One region of the Spongiactinospora sp. 9N601 genome, then DNA from elsewhere that is predicted to be linked to it. Evidence: riboswitches for the same ligand, from Rfam matches in the RefSeq annotation. Region 1 holds a riboswitch; each other region holds the start of a gene.
The links. A riboswitch is a leader RNA that binds a small molecule or an ion and turns the genes downstream of it on or off. The one in region 1 is predicted to bind cobalamin.
Positions count from the first base shown of each region.

Region 2: another riboswitch for cobalamin. It lies ahead of bluB (5,6-dimethylbenzimidazole synthase); the one in region 1 lies ahead of ACH34R_RS11855 (putative cobaltochelatase).
Region 3: another riboswitch for cobalamin. It lies ahead of ACH34R_RS17275 (CbtB-domain containing protein); the one in region 1 lies ahead of ACH34R_RS11855 (putative cobaltochelatase).

Region 1 covers NZ_JBIRBB010000004.1:440,462-447,894, forward strand. Annotated here, with positions in the region: gene cobN (cobaltochelatase subunit CobN) at 1-2,073, shown strand, start outside; gene ACH34R_RS11845 (cobyrinate a,c-diamide synthase) at 2,028-3,365, opposite strand; gene cobO (cob(I)yrinic acid a,c-diamide adenosyltransferase) at 3,359-3,961, opposite strand; gene ACH34R_RS11855 (putative cobaltochelatase) at 3,967-6,069, opposite strand; cobalamin riboswitch at 6,140-6,273, opposite strand; gene cutA (divalent-cation tolerance protein CutA) at 7,147-7,433, shown strand, end outside.
Region 2 covers NZ_JBIRBB010000008.1:307,598-315,030, forward strand. Annotated here, with positions in the region: gene ACH34R_RS21365 (beta-propeller fold lactonase family protein) at 1-617, shown strand, start outside; gene ACH34R_RS21370 (HPP family protein) at 1,188-1,664, shown strand; cobalamin riboswitch at 1,735-1,934, shown strand; gene bluB (5,6-dimethylbenzimidazole synthase) at 1,966-2,595, shown strand; gene ACH34R_RS21380 (glycosyltransferase) at 2,606-3,943, opposite strand; gene ACH34R_RS21385 (TetR family transcriptional regulator) at 3,936-4,883, opposite strand; partial or broken gene ACH34R_RS21390 (response regulator) at 5,154-5,785, shown strand; gene ACH34R_RS21395 (tol-pal system YbgF family protein) at 5,886-7,433, shown strand, end outside.
Region 3 covers NZ_JBIRBB010000006.1:481,701-489,133, forward strand. Annotated here, with positions in the region: gene ACH34R_RS17270 (serine/threonine-protein kinase) at 1-1,744, opposite strand, end outside; cobalamin riboswitch at 1,978-2,107, shown strand; gene ACH34R_RS17275 (CbtB-domain containing protein) at 2,141-2,329, shown strand; gene ACH34R_RS17280 (CbtA family protein) at 2,339-3,136, shown strand; gene ACH34R_RS17285 (histidine phosphatase family protein) at 3,145-3,690, shown strand; gene ACH34R_RS17290 (hypothetical protein) at 3,721-3,909, opposite strand; gene ACH34R_RS17295 (alpha/beta fold hydrolase) at 3,938-4,780, opposite strand; gene ACH34R_RS17300 (ABC transporter permease) at 4,883-5,833, opposite strand; gene ACH34R_RS17305 (sugar ABC transporter ATP-binding protein) at 5,942-7,433, opposite strand, start outside.

The DNA of each region.
Region 1 (7,433 bases):
TCGGCGGAGTTCGGCGCGCACGCGATGGTGCATGTGGGCAAGCACGGCAACCTGGAGTGGCTGCCGGGCAAGGCCGCCGGCATGTCGGCCGCCTGCGGCACCGACGCCGCGATCGGCGATCTGCCGCTGGTCTACCCGTTCCTGGTGAACGACCCGGGGGAGGGCACCCAGGCCAAGCGGCGGGCGCACGCCGTACTGGTGGACCACCTGGTGCCGCCGATGGCCCGCGCCGACACCTACGGCGACATCGCCCGGCTGGAGCAACTGCTGGACGAGCACGCCACGATCGCCGCGATGGACCCCGCCAAACTGCCCGCCATCCGCGCGCAGATCTGGACGCTGATCCAGGCCGCCCGGCTCGACCACGACCTCGGGCTGGACGACCGGCCGCACGACAGCGAGTTCGACGACTTCATCCTGCACGTGGACGGCTGGCTGTGCGAGGTCAAGGACGCGCAGATCCGTGACGGCCTGCACGTGCTCGGCGAGGCCCCGGCCGGGGAGCAGCGGATCGATCTGGTGCTGGCCATGCTGCGGGCCCGGCAGATGTGGTCCGGCCGGGAGAGCCTGCCCGGCCTGCGCGAGGCGCTGGGCCTGGCCGAGGACGGTACGGCCGGGCTGGCCGCCGTGGACGACGCCGAGGCGACCGCGCGCGCCCTGGTCAGCGGCATGGACGAACGCGGCTGGCGGCCGGAGGCGGCGGCCGAGGTCGCCGCCGGACTTCCCGCCGAGGTGATGCGCGTGCTGGCCTTCGCCGCGACCGAGGTCGTACCCCGCCTGGCCCGCACCACCGACGAGATCGGCAACCTGCTGCACGCGCTCGACGGTGGTTACGTCCCGGCCGGGCCGAGCGGTTCGCCGCTGCGCGGCCTGGTCAACGTGCTGCCGACCGGCCGCAACTTCTACTCCGTCGATCCCCGCGCGGTGCCCAGCCGGCTGGCCTGGGAGACCGGGCAGGCCATGGCGGACTCGCTGCTCGCCCGCTACCGCGCCGACACCGGCGAGTGGCCGCGTTCGGTGGGCCTTTCGGTGTGGGGGACCAGCGCGATGCGCACGGCGGGCGACGATGTGGCGGAGGTGCTGGCGCTGCTCGGCGTACGCCCGGAATGGGATGAGGCGTCCCGCCGGGTGACCGGGCTCGCGCCGATCCCGCTCGCCGAGCTGGGCCGTCCTCGTATCGATGTGACGGTACGGATCAGCGGGTTCTTCCGGGACGCGTTTCCGCATGTGGTGGCCATGCTGGACGACGCGGTACGGCTGGTCGCTTCTCTGGAAGAAACGGATGGGGAGAATTTCGTGCGGGCGCATGTCCGGGCGAGTGGCGGGGACGAGCGCCAGGCGACCATGCGGATCTTCGGGTCCGCCCCGGGGGCGTACGGGGCCGGGCTGCTGCCGCTGATCGACAGCCGCAACTGGCGGGACGACGCCGACCTCGCGGAGGTGTACGCGGTGTGGGGCGGTTACGCGTACGGGCGTGACCTGGAGGGCGTCGCGGCCCGGCCGCAGATGGAGGACGCCTACCGCAGGATCGCAGTGGCCGCCAAGAACGTGGACACGCGTGAGCACGACATCGCCGACTCCGACGACTACTTCCAGTACCACGGCGGGATGGTCGCCACGGTACGGGCGCTGACCGGTAAGTCGCCGGCCGCGTACGTCGGTGACAGCACCCGCCCCGATGCGGTTCGCACCCGCACTCTTTCCGAGGAGACCTCCCGGATCTTCCGGGCACGGGTCGTCAATCCCCGCTGGGTGGCCGCGATGCGCAGGCACGGCTACAAGGGCGCGTTCGAGCTGGCCGCGACCGTGGACTACCTGTTCGGCTACGACGCCACCACGGGTGTCGTGGCCGACTGGATGTACGACAAGCTGACCGAGACCTACGTGCTGGACCCGGAGAACCAGGAGTTCATGAGCAGGTCCAACCCGTGGGCGCTGCACGGCATCGCCGAGCGCCTGCTGGAGGCCGCCGACCGGGGCATGTGGCAGCATCCCGACCCGGAGATCCTGCGCGGGCTCCAGGAGGTCTACCTCAAGGCCGAAGGGGACCTGGAGGACGACACCAGCCGGTGAGCGAAGGCGGGCGCGCCCGCCCAGTGAACGTGCAGGTAGGAGGCGGTCACGCGGGGGTCGCCATAGCCGTCCGCGCCGCCGTCCCAGCGGTACAGGGGGTCGGCGGCGAGGCGTACGGCGGTGCGGTGGAACTCGTGGCCGCGTACCCGCTCGCCGGCTCTGGTCAGTGGCGAGTCGTGCAGCGCGACGGCGTCGCGGTAGCCGAGTGTCAGCGTGTCGGTCATGCGGGCCTGGCCGGGGATGCGGGCGCACATGGTTCGGCCGTCCAGGTCTTCGCACAGGTAGAGCAGGCCGGCGCACTCGGCGGCGATGGGGCCGGGGAAGGCGGCGACCTGGGCGCGCAGCGGCTCGTTGGCGGCCAGCTCGGCCGCGTACAGCTCGGGGAAGCCGCCGCCGATGACCAGGGCGGCGGTGCCGTCGGGCAGTTTCTCGTCGTGTAGCGGGTCGAAGGGGGCGACGTCCGCGCCGGCGGCGCTCAGGAGCTCGGCGTGTTCGGTGTAGCCGAAGGTGAACGCGGCTCCGCCTGCCACGGCGATTATGGGCTTTTGCTGGGATTCGTGGTGCGGTGGCTCCCAGGGGGTGGCCGTCAGCGGGGGTGCCGAGTGGGCCAGTGCGAGCAGCGCGGCCAGGTCGCAGGAGCGGTCGATGAGCGCGGCCAGTTCGTCCACGGCCGCCAGCGCGTCGGCGCGGCGTTCGGCGGCGGGCACCAGCCCGAGGTGCCTTGAGGGCGTGGCCACGTCGTCGGCGCGGCGGATCGCGCCGAGTACCGGCACCCCGGCCGCGGCCATCGCCTCCCGGCACACCTCCTCGTGCCGGTCGGACCCGATCCGGTTCAGCACCACCCCGCCGAGCCGGATTCGCGGGTCGAAGGTGGCGAAGCCGTGTACCAGGGCCGCGACCGATGCGCTCTGCCGGGCCGCGTCCACGACCAGCACCACCGGGGCGGCCAGCAGGCGCGCGACGTGCGCGGTGGAGGCGAAATCGGTCGAACCCCGGCCGTCGAACAGGCCCATCACGCCTTCGACGACCGCTATGTCGCAGTCCGCGGCTCCGTGCAGGAAGAGGGGAGTGATCAGGTCCTCGCCGACCAGCCACGGGTCCAGGTTGCGGCCGGGACGGCCGGCGGCCAGCGTGTGGTAGCCCGGGTCGATGTAGTCGGGGCCGACCTTGTGCGGGGAGACGGTGAGGCCGCGCTTTCGCAGCGCGGCCATCAGGCCGGTGGCCACCGTGGTCTTGCCGCTGCCCGAGGCCGGGGCGGCGATGACCAGGCGGGGTGTGGTCAGGGCTACCACTCGATGCCTTTCTGGCCCTTCTGTCCGGAGTCCATGGGGTGGCGGATCTTGCCCATTTCGGTGACGAGGTCGGCGGCCTCGATGAGTTCGGCGGGGGCGTCCCGGCCGGTGATCACGACGTGCTGGTCACCCGGGCGTTGGGTGAGGGTGTCCAGGACGTCGGTGAGGTCCAGCCAGCCCCATTTGAGGGGGTAGGTGAACTCGTCGAGTACGTAGAAGCGGTAGGTCTCGCTGGTCAGGTCGCGTTTTATCTGCGCCCAGCCCTCGCGGGCCTGGGCGGCGTGGTCGTCCTCGGTGCCGGCGCGCTGGATCCACGACCAGCCCTCGCCCATCTTGTGCCAGGTCACCGGGCCGCCCTCGGGGCTGTCGCCGAGTACGCGAAGGGCGCGTTCCTCGCCGATCCGCCACTTGGCGGACTTCACGAACTGGAACACCCCGATCGGCCAGCCCTGGTTCCAGGCGCGCAGCGCCATGCCGAAGGCGGCGGTGGACTTGCCCTTACCCGGGCCGGTGTGAACGATCAGCAGCGGGCGGGTGCGGCGCTGCCTGGTGGTGAGTCCGTCGTCGGGGATGACGGCGGGCTTGCCCTGCGGCATGCTTCTCAGCTCGCCTTTCTGTGGTGGCCTAGTTCGGCCAGGGCTTCTATGGGGAGGAGGCGGGCGTTCAGGCGGGCCGCCAGCCGTACGGCGAGGCCCAGCCGTACCGGGCCGCTCTCGCAGTCCACGACCACGGCGGCGGTGCCCTTCAGAAGGTCGGCGGCGCGGTCCACGTCGTTGCCGTTCGTGGTGGCGCGGCCGTCGGTGACCAGCACCAGCAGCGGACGCCTGGCCGGGTCGCGCAGCTTCTCCACGCGCAGGACCTCGGCGGCGCGGGCCAGCCCGGCCGCGAGCGGCGTGCGTCCGCCGGTGGGCAGTGAGCGCAGCCGGGCCGCGCCCGCCTCCACCGAGGAGGTCGGGGGCAGCGCGACCGTGGCTTCGGTGCCCCTGAAGGTGACCAGGCCGATCTTGTCGCGCCGCTGGTAGGCGTCGAGGAGGAGGCTGAGTACGGCGGTCTTGACGGCGGTCATCCGGCGGCGGGCGGCCATCGAGCCGCTGGCGTCCACGACGAACAGGACCAGGTTGCCCTCCCGGCCCTCGCGTACGACCTCGCGCAGGTCGTCGGCGCGTAGGACCAGGCCGGGGCCGGCGCGTCCGCGGTCGTGCTGGTGGGGGGCGGCGGCCAGTACGGTGGCCGCGATGTGCAGGTCGTGGACCTGGGTGCCGCGCGGGCGGCGGGAACCGGTGCCGCGGCCGTGCGCGGACCTTGATCGTGAACGGCGTCCGGCCGCGCCGGCGCCGACGCCGGGGGCGGCCAGCAACGGCACCCGGTACGGCGCGGCCACCTCGGCCACCTGCTCCTGCGCCCTCGCCTCCGGAGAGTCCGCCCCCGCGTCCGGCTCCCCAGAGTCCACCTCCCCGGCCTCCGCTTCGCCGGAACCCGGCCTTGCGGGCTCTGGGTAATGGGAACCTGTCGCCCCGGAATCCCCGCGCCCATTCTTCTGTTCCTGGGAATCCCGGCGTCCGTCCTCCTGCTCTTGGGAATCCCCGCGCCCGTTCTCCTGGCCCGGTCCTGCATCCTGCGGCCGGTCCGGGTCCTGGCCACCTTCGGGGCCGCCGCCCGGCGGGTCGTCCTCTGGGCCCTCGTCGCCCTCGTCCCTGGACGTACGGTCCAGCAGTTCGTCCAGCAGGGCCTCGTCCAATCCCGGCGCGTCGAACGGGTCACGCCGCCGCCGGTGCGGCAGCGACAGCCGGGCCGCCGCGCGTACGTCCTCGACGGTCACCGCGTCCCGCCCCCGCCATGCCGCGTGCGCGACCGCCGCGTTCGCCGTCACCAGGTCGGCCCGCAGGCCGTCCACCTCGAAGCCCGCGCACACCTCGGCGATCTGCCGCAGCCGGGCGTCCGGCAGCCGTACTCCGGTAAGCCTGTCCCGGGCCGCGGCGATCCGCTCCGCCAGCGCCGACTCCTCCGCCGCCCAGCGGGCCGCGAACGCGTGCGGGTCGGCGTCGAAGGCGAGCCTGCGGCGTACCACCTCGGCCCGTTCGCCGGGGTCGCGCGAGGCCCTGACCTCGACGGTCAGCCCGAACCGGTCCAGGAGCTGCGGGCGCAGCTCGCCCTCCTCCGGGTTCATGGTGCCGACCAGCAGGAACCGGGCCGCGTGCCGTACCGACACCGACTCGCGTTCGACGTAGCAGGTGCCGAGCGCCGCCGCGTCCAGCAGCAGGTCAACGAGGTGATCGTGGAGCAGGTTCACCTCGTCCACGTACAGGACGCCCCGGTGCGCCGCCGCCAGCAGGCCCGGCTCGAACGCCTTGACCCCCTCGGTCAGCGCCCGCTCGACGTCCAGCGAACCGGCCAGGCGGTCCTCCGACGCGCCGACCGGCAGTTCCACCAGGGCGGCCGGGCGGCGGACGCCCTCCGCTGCGGGATCGTGCGGGCCGTCCGGGCAGTCGGGGTCGGGCGCGGCCGGGTCGCAGGCGAACCGGCAGCCGGGCACCACCACGACGGCCGGGAGCTGGGCGGCGAGGGCGCGTACGATCGTGGACTTGGCGGTGCCCTTCTCGCCGCGCACGAGCACGCCGCCGACGCGGGGGGAGACCGCGTTGAGCACCAGCGCCAGCTTCAGGTCGTCGAGCCCGACCACGGCGCTGAACGGATAGGCGACCATCAGGTCGGGGAGCTTGTGGGCGTGGTCACTGCGCGCATGTTCGGCCTCCTTGGGATGACGCGTCCCGCTGACGAGGTCACGGCCACCAAGCGACCTGGCTCCCGGGATCGTTCGACGTCCCGGATACAGTGGCGCGTCCGCACCGGCATCTCACCGGATTTCCCTTGGACGACCGTGAAATCTACCGGAACGTATCCTTTCCTCCCGTTCGCGTCAATACACGACACACCCCCGACGCCCCCCACCCCCGCCTCCGGCCGGGCCGCGCTGTCGCGCGCTCACTGGCCTTCGCTTCGCTCAGTCGTGTTCTCTATGTCGGGCTTCGCCCGACGTAGCCCCCTCCGGGGCGATGCCCCCGCCTTCGGCGGGGCCGCGCTGTCGCGCGCTCAATCGCCTTCGCTTCGCTCAGCCGTGTTCTCTATGTCGGGCTTCGCCCGACGTACGGCAAGCCGTCTCTCGCCGCCCCGCCGTGCTCGGTAACGCCCTGTGCCCGGCCCTTCGCGTGCGCCCTGCCTACTCGCCGTACCAGGCACCGGCTAAACGGCCTTCTTCCAAACCCCCCCACCGTTGGCCGCTTCCCGCCGTAACAATCGCCCCTCCCGGGCCGATTCCCCGCCTTCGGCGGGGCCGCGCTGTCGCGCGCTCAATGGCCTTCGCTTCGCTCAGTCGTGTTCTTGATGTCGGGCTTCGCCCGACGCTTGCGCCACCGGCATGTTCGTATCCCGCTCTCTACTGGGAATCCTCACTTCCAACGGCCCCGTGACCTTCGCTGCACCCACACTGTGTACGGCGTACGGTCAGCGCCCAAAGCGAAGGATGGTGACGGGCACGCCGGTCAGACATGCACAGCCTGTGGACAACGCTGCGCACCCCGCATCTCTCCTAATAGCGGCGGGATGTCCACCTTGAGATGAAGGACAGCGGCAGACATCACGCTTGAGCAGCTTGTGGCACCTATTCAGTACACCCCGCAAGATCCTCCATTGCCCGGACATCACTGAAGGTGCAGGCCATACTTGTACGCGGTGCCCTCAGGGGAGGACAGCCGCTTGTTGGGCAGAGATCTAGAGTTCCAGCATGACGGACTTTGTTCAGGTGTCGACGACCACAGCCGGCCGGGACGCCGCCTTGGCCCTCCTCCGTTCAGCGGTCGAGTCGAAGCTTGCCGCCTCGGGTCAGGTATTCGGCCCGGCGATTTCGGTGTTCTGGCATCAAGGCGAGCTCGGTGAGGCCGAGGAATGGCAAGTCGTGCTCAAGTCGACCCGGGAAAGCTATCCGGCGCTCGAAGCTCACCTCGTGGAGCGCCATCCATGGGACAACCCGGAAGTCACGTTCACATCGATCGACGGCGGATCGACCACCTA
Region 2 (7,433 bases), on a different contig from region 1:
CCATCCCGGTCGGCGACGCCCCCCGCGGGGTGGCGATCGCCCCCAACGGCCGCTTCGCCTACGTCAGCAGTACCGGCTCCGGGGCGATCACCGTCATCGACACGGCCACCCACACCGTCACCGCCACCATCGCCGTCGGGCTGTCCCCGAGAGGCATCGCCTTCACCCCCAGCGGACGTGCGGCGTACGTCGCCAACTCCGACTCCGACACCGTCTCAGTCATCGACACCGCCGCCCACACCGTCACCGCGACCATCGCCGTCGGCGATGAACCCCGCGGGGTCCTGGTCACCCCGGACAGCCGTACCGTCTACGTCAGCAACACCCTCGGCGGCACCGTCTCGGTCATCAACGCCCGCCGCAACACCGTCACCGCGACCATCACCGTGGGCACCAACCCACGCGGCCTGGCCCTGCACACCGGCAACCGCATCGCCTATGTCGCCAACTCCGGCTCCGACACCGTGAACATCTTCGACACCCGCACCAACACCGTGCTGGGGGAGGTCGCCGTCGGCGACGACCCGCGCTACACCGCCTCCGGCCCCGGCGGCAGGTTCCTGTACCTCACCAACACCGGCTCCCACAGCGTCTCGGTGCTCACCCTGGCCCACTGACCCGGCCCACAGCCCGCGCGGGACCACACCTCCCGCGCGGGGGGCCGCGGGCTGGAACAGTTCGACCAGGTTGCCGGCGGGGCCGGTCACCACATCGCTGCGCAGCGGCGGGCCCGCCTGCCGTAGCCGGGTGATCATCGACGATCGGATGGATGCGGTTACGGCCGGCGACGGCGGGCGTGGCGCGGGCACCGGAGCCGGCGGGCCCGGACAGCGGCAGCCGCACGGGAGGCGTACGTTGAGCTAGGGACCTTGGTCCCTACCCCCGCCTCCGCCCGCGAAGGGGCGAAGGGAGGGTCGAGGCATGGACACCGTCGCGACGAGCGATCCCACGGGCCGCCTGCCGATGATCATACTGCGCACGCGGCGCACCGGGCCATGCCGCGGGATCGGATGCCGCCGCCACGGGCACGACAATCCGCACGTACGCGGGTACTAGAAGGGGGGGACCACCACCACGCCGTTGGACATGGCGATGCTCAACGACATCGACTGCGGGCCCGCGACCACGGCGAGGACCCGGCCTGGGTCCGGGACCTGGACCTGGCCCGCGTTGAAAGGGGGATGACCATGGATGAGACGCTGACCGCCGGGCAGGTGATGAGCCGGGCCCTGGTGATCGTCCGGCCGGAGGAGTCCCCGCTGATGGCCTGGGAACTGATGCGCCGGGCGGGCATCCACCACCTGCCGGTGGTGAACGAGCACGGCCTGCTGCTGGGCATCCTCACCAAGGAGGACCTGGCGGCGTCCTGGACGGGCGGGCCGGAGGCGCAGTCCCGCACACCGCTGCGCCGGTTGCTGACCGGGCGGCGCATCCCCCACGTCCGCCAGGACGCGTCCCTGCCGCACGTCGCGACGGTGATGCGGGACGCGGGCTGCGACGCCGTACCGGTCATGGCGGCGGGCGGAGCCTTCATCGGCATGATCACGACCGTCGATGTCCTGGACGCCGTGGCCGGGCGAACACGACCGGCGGAGGACGCGGCGGAGATGGTCACGGGCATGTTCCGGCTGGAGCCGGTACTGCCCGTGGCCGCAAGGGCCTGACCGGAGGCGGGCTCCGGGGCCGAACTCGGGGCCCCTGGGCGGCGGTGCGGGTCGTCACGGTACGGTACTGCTCGGCGAACTGTTGCGAGGTGCCTCGCGATCGCGAGGAGAATCGGGAAGCCGGTGTGATTCCGGCACGGGCCCGCCGCGGTGACCGGGAAGTCGCCGCCCAGGTGCGAAGCACGGCCACTGGCCCGTAAGGGCCGGGAAGGCGGGCGGTCAGGCGTTGATCCGGGAGTCCGAAGACCGGCCTCGCGCCCACCGCCCCCTCTGATGGGGGCCATGCAGCGGGAGCCTGCCCATGAACAGCCATCTGTACGACGTCATCCACCGCCGCCGCGACGTGCGCGGCCAGTTCACCGGCGCGCCCGTGCCGCAGGAGGTGCTGCACCGCGTGCTGACGGCGGCGCACGCCGCCCCCAGCGTCGGACTGTCCCAGCCGTGGGACTTCATCGTGGTACGCGACACCGCGATCCGCGCCGCCTTCCACGAACATGTCCAGCACGAACGGGCCGCCTACGCCGCCACCCTCGACGCCGAGGCCGCCCGGCGGTTCGCCCACATCAAGATCGACGGGGTGCGCGAGTCGACGCTGTCCATCGTGGTCACCTATGACCAGGGCAGAGGCGGCCCCGCCGTGCTGGGCCGCCATGCCATCGCCGACGCCGGCCTGTACTCGGTGTGCCTGGCCATCCAGAACCTCTGGCTGGCCGCCACCGCCGAAGGGCTCGGTGTGGGGTGGGTGTCGTTCTATCGCGAGCCCTTCGTGCGGGACCTGCTCGGCATCCCCGCCGAGGTCCGCCCGGTCGCCTGGCTGTGCCTCGGCCCCGTCACCCACCTCGAAGGCGACCCCGACCTGGAACGACACGGCTGGCGCCACCGCCGCCCACTTCAGGCCGCCGTCCATCACGACCGCTGGGGAGCTCAGTAGGAATCGTCCGTCATCCACTCACCGGGCATTTCCGTACGGATCCGGGCGAGTGCGTCAGCGGTCCGGGCGCGGACCCAGATCCAGGTCCGGGCGTCGTCGCGGTGAGGTCTTCGAGTTCGGTGACGGCTCGGTCGGTCGCCGTTTCGGCGGCGATCTCGGCGGCCAGGCGCCGCGCCTGGCGCTGGTAGGACGGGTCGTGCAGGACCCGGCCGACCGCGCGGGCGATGGTGCCGGGTGAGGCGCTCCTGCGTAGGGTGATCCCTGCTCCGGCGAGGGCGACGCGCAGGGCCACCTCGCCCTGGTCGCGCCCGAGCGGTACGCACACCATGGGCACACCCGCCGCCAGGGACTTGACGGCCGTCCCGTGGCCGGCGTGCGTGATCGTCACAGCGGCGTGGCGGAGCACGGCGTTGTGCGGGGCGACCGAGGTGACCAGGACGTTGCCGGGCGCGTGGACCGTTGCCTGGTCCACTGCCGGGCCGGTGGTCAGCAGCCCGCGTACCGGCAGCCGGCCGAGGGCGCCGGCGATGCGCTGGAGCAGCTCGCGCTGGTTCATGAACGTCGAACTCAGGCTGACCAGCACCAGTGGGGTCTCCCCCTCGGGCAGTCGCAGTTCCCCGACCCACGCGGGGTCGTCGAGCCGCGGCCCGACGTGGCGGACGTAGGGCGGGAACCGCCGGCCAGGGTAGTCCAGCGCCCGCGGCGACAGTACGAGGAACCGGTCGACGCGGCCGAACGCGTCGATGACCGAATCGACGGGCGGGAGACCGTTGGCGGCACGGGCGGCGTTGAGCGCGGGCAGTCCCTTGGCCCACGGCTTGGTGATCATCTCTGTCAGGAGCCGATCGCGCAGCCGCCCCAGGACACCGGTGGCGGGCCTGAGCCCGGGACCGAACGGCGGCGCGCCCGGGGCGGGGAAGGGGTAAAGGGTCGTCCCCAGCGCGGCCACCGGGATTCCGGCCGCTTCGCCCGCCGTGATCGCACCGAGCAGCGAGAAGTCGGTGACCAGTACGTCAGCCGGATGCGCGCGCAGCTCGGCCAGGGTGTCGCGGGCGAAGTCCGCCGCGGGGCCGCAGACCAAACGGTCACGGAGCCGGGCGAATGCGCCCATCGGCGTGCGGGCCTCGAAGTCCTTGAGGAGGTCGCCGGCCGGGTCGGTGGTGTCGCCCTGGGGCGCCGTCGTCCAGGTGATCGGCTCCGCGCCGGTGGCGGCCACCTCGTCGTGCAGCGACCTGTCGCCCAGCACCCGGACGCCGTGGCCGCGCTCGCGCAGCGCGCGGGCGACCGAGAGGGTGGGCGGCACGGCTCCGCCGCCGGCCCAGGTGGCGAACAGGAAGTTCTTACGCATAGTTTCTCTTTCGGGGGTCGATCGACGTCAGCAGGTCGCACATGGCGCGTTCGGCGTCCTCGCGAGACAGGCCGAGGTCGTGCCGCCACAGTTTCCACAGGTAGATGTCGGTGGCGGCGTGGTGCAGGTTCAGCGCGTGCTCGCGGTCGGGACCCGGGGCCGGGAGGCGGTCGGCGAAGACCTGTTCCAGCCAGGCCCGATGCTGGGCGCGGGCATGGGCGGCCGCCCGGCCCGCCACCGGGACGCGGTCCATCTGCGCGGTCCACAGGACGTTGGCGGCGCCGTGCCGCTCGTAGTCGGCGAAGAGCACGGTCACGATCGCCGCCACGTCGCCGGTGGGCGCCTGGCGGGCGACCGCCGTCTGCGAGGCCACCCACTCGGCGACGGCGTCGGCCAGCCCGTCCTTGCCTCCGAAGTGGTTGACGATCGTCTGTACCGACACCCCCGCCTCATCGGCGATGTGCTGCAACGTGACGTCGTCGAACCACTGGCGCATCCACAGCGTGGCCGCCGCCTCCAGCACACGCGTACGCGTGACTTCCATGGCCGCCGAACGGGCGCTCATGCGGTACGGCCGCCTGGTCCCACTTTCCATAGAGTCATCACTACATTCAATTGGGTTGGAAGTCAAGTGAAAGTCTGCGACCTCACACCGGCGCTTTGGACGCCAGCCTCGGCGCCACTGCTGGAAGTCCGAGGACCCGGTGAGGTCCGCGAAGTCCCGGAAGGCCGGGGCGCGAGTCAGCACCTGATCGACGACGGCGTACGCCTCGTCCGTGCGGCCCATCTTGAGCAGGATGCGTACCTGCGTGTCACGGACGTGGTCGTACTCGGGCTTCGCGGCCACCGGCAGGGCCCGCTGGACGGCGGCGAGCGCGGGCTCCAGCTCTCCCGCCCGCAGCAGATGCCAGGCGAGCGCGTTCCCCGCCCGGCGCGCCACCTCCTCCTGGAATGGCCCCTCATCTGTAAGGCGGCCCGGCCGTCCGGTCCCGGTAGGAAGGCGACGACCGGGTGTGTGCCACCGCGGGCCTCGGCGAACACGAATGTGTCGTCCCGCAGCCGGGCCGGCGCGAAGCGCTGCGGTTCGCCGTGGCCGGCCAGCGTGGTGAGCGGGGAGATGGTGACCCACAGCCGCCCGGCGTCGCCGGGGGCGACGTCCATCCGACCGCGGCGGCCCGCGCCTCGCGGTACCGGCCGGCGGGGGCCGGGCATGATCGAGGTCCTGCTCGTGGACGACGAGCGCATGGTCTGCGCCCACCTGCGGGCGATCCTGTCCCGTACGGACGACCTGAAGGTGGTGGGCGAGGCGTACGACGGTGCGGAGGCCCTCGAAGCGGTGGTGCGCCTGCGGCCGGACGTCGTGCTGATGGACATCCGCATGCCCGGCGTGGACGGCCTCACCGCCACCGAACGCGCCTGCGCGCTCCCCGAACCAGCCAAGAGGACGAGTACGTCGTCCGCGCGCTCCGCGCGGGCGCGGTCGGCTTCCTGCTGAAGGACACCGACCCGGAGGACCTCACCGACGTGGTCCGGGTGGCCGCCGACGGGCACGCCGTCATCTCCCCGGCCCTCACCCGGCGGCTGGTCGCCACGTTCGCGCCGGAAGCGCCCGCCAAGCAGGCCGCCAAGGCGCTGGTGGCCGAGCTGACCGAGCGTGAGATCGACGTGCCGACCTGCCTGGCCGAGGGCCTGTCGAACGCCCAGACGGGAGCCCGGCTGTTCCTCAGCGAGACGACGGTCAAGGGGTAGGTGTCCCGGCTGCTCGGCAAGCTCGGCTGCGCCAACCGCACCCAGGCGGCCCTGCTCGCCTACGACGCCGACTTGGTCAGCGGCCGATTCTGAGCCCCCGCCCGAACGCGGGGACCCCTCCCCCGCGCCGGCGCCTACTTTTGGGGCCTGGCCGGGATGCGGCCCGCGACGATCGTGGGAGGTGGGTGCCACCATGGATCCGATACCTGGGAGTTCCGGCGGCCGTCCTGATGGATCGCGCCAAAATGGACGCGACGCACAGCCCCGCGACCCGTACGCCGTGGCGCTCGCCAACGCCTCCCTGCTCGGCGTCGGATATCTGATGCTGGGGCGGCGCAGACTCGCCGCCGGGACCGTATCGGTCACGATTGCGCTGGTCATCGTCCACGCCCTGGCCGCGCGGGCCGTGTGGTTCCAGGGGGTGGTGCTCCTGTGGTGGGCGGCCGTCACCGTGCACGGCTGGTACCTGGCGGGTGGGCGATCGTGGCGCACCGGGCACCTGGTCGGAGAACACGGCCGGGCTGGAAGGCAGCGGCTGATCGCGCTCGGCGTCGTGGTCCCGGTCCTGGTGGCCGTCGGTGCGCTGCGGCTCGATGCCGTACGCATCGAGCAGGACGCCGCCACGGCCCACCGCGCGGGCCGGTGCGCGCAGGCGCTGCCGGTTCTGCGGCGGCTGTGGTTCGGCCACCGGGTGGCCGACGCGCCGCTGACCGCCCGCGCCGACGATCAGCTTGAGGCATGCCGCCTGCTGATGCAGGCCGAGCGGCAGGCGGGGAGCGATCGGCTGCGCGCCGCCGAAACCCTTCGCGCCTACCGTGCTCATCCCGGGGCGCTGTGGCCGGGGGTGGACGTCCGCCGGGCCGATCTCTTCCTGGCGCAGGCCGGGCAGGAACTCGGCACCGCCCTGACCGGCGACATCGGTGCCCTGGAGACCGGTTTCGGCCGGCTGACACGGGTGCTCGGGGAGTTCCCCGGCCAGGAGGCGAAGATCCAGGCGGTCCTGGACGGTTTCCTCGGCGGACTGCCGCTGAAGGACTCCTGCGCCACCCGGACGATCACCGACTGGCTGGGCGGGCAGGCGGCGGGCGGAAGCGCACTGGACCATGTGGGCGACGCCGTCACCCGCGTCGCCCCCGCCGCGATCGTCGGATGCGGCGACGACCTCGCGAGCGGCAAGGACTGGAAGGAGGCCCGCGCACAGTACCGGCAACTGCTCGACCAGTACCCTGGGCACCCGTTCGCGGGCCGGGCCAGGCAGGGAGTGAAGCGGGCCACGCTGGAGATCGAGTTGGCCCATTTCCGGCGTCTGGTGAAACGCCCGGGTTCCGGCGGGAAGCCCGCCTACTGCGAACGCCCGGCTCCCTACCACGGGGCGGCCCCCTACCGGGGCCGGGGACCGCACCGCGCGATGCTGTTCGGCAACGACGGGCATCGCAGGAAGCTGCCTTCATCATGGCTGGCCAAGGATCCCGCGGACGCGGTGCTGGTGATCTGCGTCGGTGAGATCTCGTTCGGGAGCACGGTCAGGTCCTGCTACTACGAGCCGATCCACACCGTGGGCCCGCTGGAGAAGGTGGCGTTCCGGAAGAGAAAGGTCTCCGTCCGCGTCTACGAGGTACGGACCGGGAAGCTCGTGTCCAGGACGAGCCTCCAGATCGGCGGCTCCAGTTGCCCCGCCCGCATCCACTACACCTACTACGGCATCGACCCCGGCCCGCCGTCGGAGAAGTATGTGAAGTCG
Region 3 (7,433 bases), on a different contig from region 1:
GGAACAGGGAGCGGTTGTCCTTCGGCGACGTCACGTCCTCCAGCTTCCAGCGCCCGTCGACCCGGCGCAGGTGCAACCGATAGCTCACGACCTTGTGATCGGGGGCCTTGGCCGAGTCTCCGAGGTGGATGAGGGTCGCGGAGTCAGGGCCGTTGAACCGTTCGAAGGCCGTGCCGATCTCCCGGTACTGCCAGCTCCACCAGTCGGGCACCTGCGCGTCGGGGATCGCGGCCAACTCCCGCCACCACTGCTCGGCCCGCCCAGTCGTGCAGCGTCCGAAGAAGGTGGGACGCTCTTCCAGGCGGGGCCCGTTGATGAAGGCCTCGCTCTGGCAGCCGGCGGCATCGGCGACCATGGTCCGGATCTCGGTGGACGGCCAGGCGCCGGCCGGGACCGTGGTGCCGGACGGGGTGCTCCGCGCGTAATCCATCTTCCAGCCTCCGCCGGAGGGGACCATCTCCGCGAACAGCAGCGGGTCCTCCGACTTCACCACGGTTTCGTTCTGGGTGATGTAGCTGAGACCGATCACGATGATCGACACCCGCTGCGGCGACGCCCACAAGATTCCCGCGGCGGTCGCCCGTGCGGTCTGCTTCGCCTTCGCGGCCACCACCGCGCTCTTGGAATTGCCGATCAGATGCCAGTAGTCCTGCGCGGCCACCCCGGACAGGAGGGTCAGCGTACGCCGCGCTCCTGCGTCGTAGTCGGTGTGGTCGAGGCTGTACCACGCCTCGAAGGCCGTGCGCGCCGCGCCCAGCGCTACCAGGGAGTATCCCGGGGGCTCGTTGGCCGTGGCCGGCTTGGTGGCGGTCGCGGCGTTCGTGTTCGTCGTTCGCTCCGGCACTCGCGCCCACCAGACCGCGCCCGCCGCCAGAGCGACCGCCGTGACGATCGCGCCTCCCCCGAGCATCGCCCGCCGCCGCCATCTCCTGCGCGGTCTCGCCCGCTCCGCCGGGGCCATCGGTACGTCCGCCGCCGGCTCGGTCCGGGGCCCGGCGCCCAGGTCCATGATGGCCAGCGGGAGTTCGGACGCCGTGGGACGATCGGCGGCCTGCTTGGAAAGACAGCGTCCTACCAGAGAGCGGAGATGATCGGGAAGAGAGCCGAGGTCGGGCTGCTCGTGCAGCACACGGTGCAAAACCGCCGGAAGCGTGCCGGCCTCGAACGGGGAGCGGCCGGTGGCGGCGTAGACGATGGTCGCCCCCCAGGCGAAGATGTCGGCGGCGGGGCCGAACGCCTCGCCCCTGATCTGCTCGGGGGCCATGTACCGGGGGGTGCCCACGAGCGCGCTGGCCAGGGCGGCACCGTCATTGAGGACACGGGCGATGCCGAAGTCGATGACGCGTGGGCCGTCATGCCCCAACAGGACGTTCTGCGGTTTGAAATCGCGATGGACGATACCCGCGCGGTGGATCGCGATGAGGGCCGTGGCCGTCGCCACCGCGAGACGGTCCAGATCGGCTCCCACGAGAGGCCCGTTTTCGGCGACGAATGCATAAAGCGAACGGCCGGCGACATACTCGCTGACGATGTAAGGGGGGTCGGCCGTCACATCGGCATCGAGCACCTGCGCAGTGCAAAAGCTGGAGACGCGCCGCAGAACGGCGAACTCCCGCTCGAACAGACGGCGGGCATCGGAGCCGACCTCCGCCTTGATGACCTTCAAGGCCACCTGGGCGCCGTCCGGCGCGTCGGCCAGGTAGACGACACCCTGGCCGCCCGCGCCCAGCCGCCCCTTAACCACATAACGCCCAATGTGTCGCGGATCGCCTGGAAGCAGCCCATCAACACTCATCACCGCACAGGCTAATGGCCCTTCAACTCGGCGGCCAGGGTAACGACACGATCAGCGGAGCCGTCGTTGCGCCCTTTCGCACCCCACGTAGAAGTGCCCCAACCGGTGGTGACCGAGCGTTATAGCGAAAATGCACGACGGCGAGCAGCATGCACTTCCTTGATCCGTGTTGACGCGACCGGGGAGGCGGGATACGTTCCGGTTGACTTCACGATTGTTCAAGGGAAATCCGGTGAGATGCCGGTGCGGACGCGCCACTGTATCCGGGACGCAGATCCCGGGAGCCAGGTCGCTTGACGATCGTGACCTCGTGAGATGGGACGCGTGACCCTGAGGAGGCGCTAAATGAGTGGCTTGTCCACCCCGTCCAGCATTCCCTTTCCCCGGCTGCGCCCCTGGCTGGCGGCCGTACCTGTGCTCCTGCTCGTCGCGTACCTGGTCCTGATGGACAACGGCGCGGTCTCCCAGACCGGCGCGTTCCTGCACGAACTCATGCACGACGGGCGGCACCTGCTCGGCGTGCCCTGCCACTAGGGGCCGAGTGTGGTACGCACTTTGCTGGTCAGGGGCCTGCTCGTGGGGCTGCTGGCCGGACTTGTCACGGGCGGCTTCGCCTTCGCATTCGGGGAACCGCGGGTGGACGACGCCATCGCCCTGGAGGAGGCCGCCGCGCGGGCCGCGGTTCCTGAGCACGCCGAGGAGGCCGAACACGGCCACGGCGAGGAGGCCGTGGTCGGCAGGCCCGCGCAGAAGGCCGGTCTCTTCCTGGCCACCGGCCTCTACGGGCTCGCCGTGGGCGGCATCTTCGCGCTGGTGTTCGCGGGTCTTCGCGGACGAGTCGGGCGAGCTGGGCGAGCTGGTCGGGGCGGGCCGGTCGGGCCGACGTCCGATGGACGGCTCGCACTGGTCATGGCCGGGACGGCGTTCGCCGCGATCATCCTCGTGCCGTTCGTGAAATATCCCGCAAATCCCCCCGCCGTGGGTGATCCGGCGACCATCAACAGCCGCACCCTGCTCTATGTGGTGATGATCCTCGTCGGCCTGGCGGCCACCGTGATCGCCGTGGTCACCGCCCGCCGGGTCACCGGGGATCCGTGGGCTCGTCGGGTGGCGGCGCTCGTCGCGTTCCTCGTGCCGGTGGTGGCCGCATGGTGGTTGCTGCCCACGGTCGACGAGGTGCCCGAGGGCTTCCCGGCCACGCTGCTGTGGGAGTTCCGGCTCGCCTCGATCGGCACCCAGCTCGTCTTCTGGACGGCGTTCGGCGTGCTGTTCGGCTGGCTGAGCGACCGGGCGGCGAGGCGTACCATCGCGCCCGCTCCGGCCGCCGCGGCACCGAGCTGAACCCTGGGGTGCTCTTCGTCCGGCACGCCACGACGCCGGGGATGCGGGCGGCCCGCTTCCCCGGTGATGAGGACGCGGACGCGGCCGGTCTGGCCAAGGCCGCCTCGCTGCGCTTCACGACGACCTCCCTGGTGTGGTCGGCGCCCGGCAAAGCCGCCCGGCAGACCGCCCGTGCCATGGGACTGCAGGCGCTCCCCGCTGCCGCCCTCAGGGAGGCCGACTACGGCCGATGGCGCGGCCTTGCCTATGACCAGGTCGCGCAGGAGGAGCCGCAGGCGCTGATGAGCTGGCTCACCGACCCCGCCGCCGCTCCGCACGGCGGCGAGTCCCTGGCCGTGCACGCGTCGCGGGTGGCCGGCTGGCTCGACTCCGTACGAGAGGAGCCGGAACAGGTCGCCATCTGTGACGCCGGCACCATCAGAGCGGCGCTCGGCCACGCCCTGGGGGCGGATCCGCTCAGCACCGCCCGCATCGACCTCGCTCCGCTGTCCATCACCGGGCTCACCGCGACACCGAGCGGCTGGCGGATCGCCTATGTCAACCGGAGGCTTTGAGCGGGGCCGGCCGCTCAGGCGGTGTGTACGTCAGTCGTCGCGCCCGATGATGGCGGTGACGCGGATCTCGACGCGCATCTTCGGGGCGCCGAGGGCGGGAACACCGGTCTCGGTCCAGATGGGTGCGCGGTCGCCGATGCGAACCGCCTGGTAGTAGTGCATGTTGGCGAGCTGTGTCTCGCCGTACCCGGGAGTGGCGAAGAACTCCGGCCTGCTCATGGTGATCCCTTCAGACGGGTGATCCTGATCACTTGCCATCGGACTTCTCCACCTGGCCGAGGAAGTCGAGCAGGCGGGGCAGGACGACGTCCGGCGCTTCCAGAATGGGGCTGTGACCGATCTTCTCAAGGCGCCACAAGGTGGCGTTCGGCAGGTGCTCGGCCATTTCGTTCTGCCACGGGACCGGACGCGGCTTGTCCTCCTCGCCGGAGACGATGAAGACGGGGACGCTGATCTGCGGAAGCAGATGAACGGCGGTGCCGCGTTCGATGACACCCGCCATGGCGGGGCGCAGGGTCTTCGGGACCTCAGCGATCCGTGACTCCCACCGCTTGACGATGTCCTGCCTGGCGGGGTCGTTACGGGTCGTTACACCGAACATGATCTCCATGGTCTCCTGGAGCACGTCACCGACGAACCCCTGCCGGCCGACGTTGTCGACCCACTCCCGGAAGACCACCAGTTGATCGGCGGGCTCGGAGCAGGCGGACGAGCCGAGGACGATCATCGACTTGACCAGTGCGGGCCGGGCCACCGCCAGCCGGAAGCCCACGTCGCCGCCCATGGACTGCACCAGCAGGTGCACCTGCTCCAGATTCAGGGCTTCGGCCAGTGCGATGACGTCGGCGGTGACCGTGTCCAGATGGATGAGGTCGCCCTCGGCCGCCGCGCTCTTACCCTGGCCCCGGAAGTCGGGGCGGATGACCCGGTACTTGCCGGCGGCGGCGTCCTTGAAGCCCTCGAACATGCGGCCGTCGAGGAACAGCGAGTGGAGAGCCAGGACGACGGGAAGATTCTCCTCTCCGGTGTCGCGAACGAAGAGCTCCGTTCCGTTGACCTTGATCCGCTTCTCGGTTTCGATGCTGCTCATAGTGGTGCCTTTCACAACTGTGGGATGCAAACGGGTGCTCATGCCCGGGCCAGGCGGGCGTCGAGGAAGGCGACGGCGGATTCTTTAGGGCGGGGCGAACCATCAGCGCCGTACCGAGGCGAGCAGCATGCGACGGCTGGTACTGCTCAAGGCCGTGGCGGCCACCAGGATCCCGCCCTGGAAGAGGAACTGAACGTAGGACTGGGCACCCAGCAGGGACAGTCCGTTGAAGGTGACCGTGACGATGAGAACGCCCACGAGTGTGCCCATGATGTGGAAATCGCCGTCCCGGAGCACGGACGCGCCGAGGAAGACGGCCGCGAACGCGTTCAGCAGGTAGCCGTCGCCGGCCGTGACCTGCCCGCTGCCGATGCGCGCCGCCAGCACGATGCCCGCCAGGCCCGCGCACACCCCGCAGACCGCGAAGGCGATCACGGTGATGCGGGCGACCCGGACGCCGGCCATCCGGGCGGCCACCTGGTTGGTGCCCACCGCCTGCATGTGATGTCCCAGCAGCGTGAAGTTCAGCGCGACCCACAGACCGCCCAGAACGATCGCCGTGAGGATGATGGGGGCGGGGACGCCCAGCACCGACGCACGCGCGATGTCGGTGAAGGGGCCGGGCTCAATCGTGATGGGCGTGCCGTTGGAGTAGGCGTAGTTGACGCCCAGCAGCATGGTGCTGGTGCCCAGGGTGGCGACGATCGGATTGATGCGCAGATGCGCCACGAGCAGCCCGTTGACCAGCCCGATGATCGCGGCAGCCGCCAGGGCGAGCAGTATGGCGGCGAACCACGGAAGACCGCTGCGCTCCAGGAAGCCGACCGCGAGGATGCCGGACAGGCTCACCACCGCGGCGAAGCTGAGGTCGAACTTGCCCGCCACCAGGGGGAGGGTCAGGCCGCCGGCGACGATGGCCAGTGTGGCGCTCTGGTTGAGGATGTTCAGCAGGTTCTGGCCGGTCATGAACGTCTGCGGGCTGGCGGCGGTGAAGCCGATCACGAGCAGGGCGAGGACGGCGGGCGTTCCGTACCTGCCGGTGAGAACCAGCATGCGCTGTGCTCTGCCCGGTGCGGCCCCAGGCCCGGCCGCCGGCTTCGTGGCTTGTTCGATGGTGCCTTCCATTGCGGGGTACTCCAGTTTCTTACCGCGCGGCGTCGATCACGCGTAGCAGAGGTGCAGCATGTTGGGGACGGTGATCTCGTCGCCGGTCAGCTCGCCGACGATGCGGCCTTCGGCCATGACGAGCACGCGGTTGCACTCAAGGAGTTCCTCGAACTCCGAGGAGATCACGAGAATGGCGGATCCGGACCGGTTGGCCTCGCGGATCCGGTGGTAGATGTCGGCGCGCGCGCCCACGTCCACGCCACGAGTCGGCTCGTCCAGGATGAGGATCTTCGGGTCGGTGGCCAGCCAGCGGCCCATGACGACCTTCTGCTGGTTTCCGCCGCTGAGACCCACGACCGGCCGGCGGGCATCGGCCGTCTTGATCCCGAGAGCGCGGCAGGTGCGGTTCGCCGCGGCACGGGACGAGCGGGACCGGATGAGCGGCAGCCACCTGCCGATCCGCCACCGATCCCACACCGTGATGTGGAGGTTGTCCTCCACCGAATGCGGGAGGAACAACGCCTCGGAGCGCCGCTCCTCGGGAACATAGGCGACGCCCCGGGCGATGGCATGCGGAATGGAACGGGGCAGGTACGGCTTGCCGTCCAGGACCATCGTGCCGCTGTCGGGGCGATCGGCGCCGAAGATCAGCCGCGCCAGCTCCGTACGCCCGGAGCCGACCAGGCCGGCGATGCCGACCACCTCGCCCTCGTGAAGCGCGAGGGACACCTCGCGCACGCTCCGCCCGCGTCCCACGTCCCGCAGGTTCAGGACGACGCGGGTGTGCTCGGTCGCCTCGAAGGCCGTGGCCCCGGCACCCGGGGTGACGTCGTGGCCCACGATGGCACGCACCACGGCTTCCCGGGTGATCTCCGCCCGGGGCAGCGCCAGGGATATCGATCCGTCCTTGAAGGCGGTGACCCGGTCACAGACGGCCGTCACCTCGTCGAGCCGATGACTGATGAACACCACGGCCACGCCGGAGGCGGCCAGCTCGCGCGCCACGTTCAGCAGCGTGGCCGCCTCCTGGGCGTCCAGGGACGCGGTCGGCTCGTCCATGGCGATGAGGGCACGGTCCTCGACCAGCGCTCGCGCGATGGTGATGAGCCATTGCTGATGGACGGTCAGGTCGGCGACGGGGACGTCGAGCGGGAAGTCGATCCCGACTCGACGGGCGGCATCGAGCACCGCGCGGGGCACGCCGCCGAACCGGCGCGGTGTCACCATCGAGCCGCGGTGGCTGCTGAGCATGATGTTCTGCGCTCCGGTGAAGGAGTTCACCAGGTTCAGCTCCTGGTGGATGAACGCGAACCCGAGGCGGGCCGCGCCGGCCGGGCCGGACACCTGGGTGATCTCGCCATCGACCAGGATGTCGCCCGCGTCGGGCCGCTCCAGACCGGCCAGGCAGCGGATCAGCGTGGACTTGCCGGCGCCGTTGGCTCCGACGAGCCCGTGAATCTCGCCGCGCCGGAAGGAGACATCGACGCCGCGCAGCGCACGGATGGCGCCGTAGGTCTTCGCCAATCCCCGTACCTGGATCAGGGGG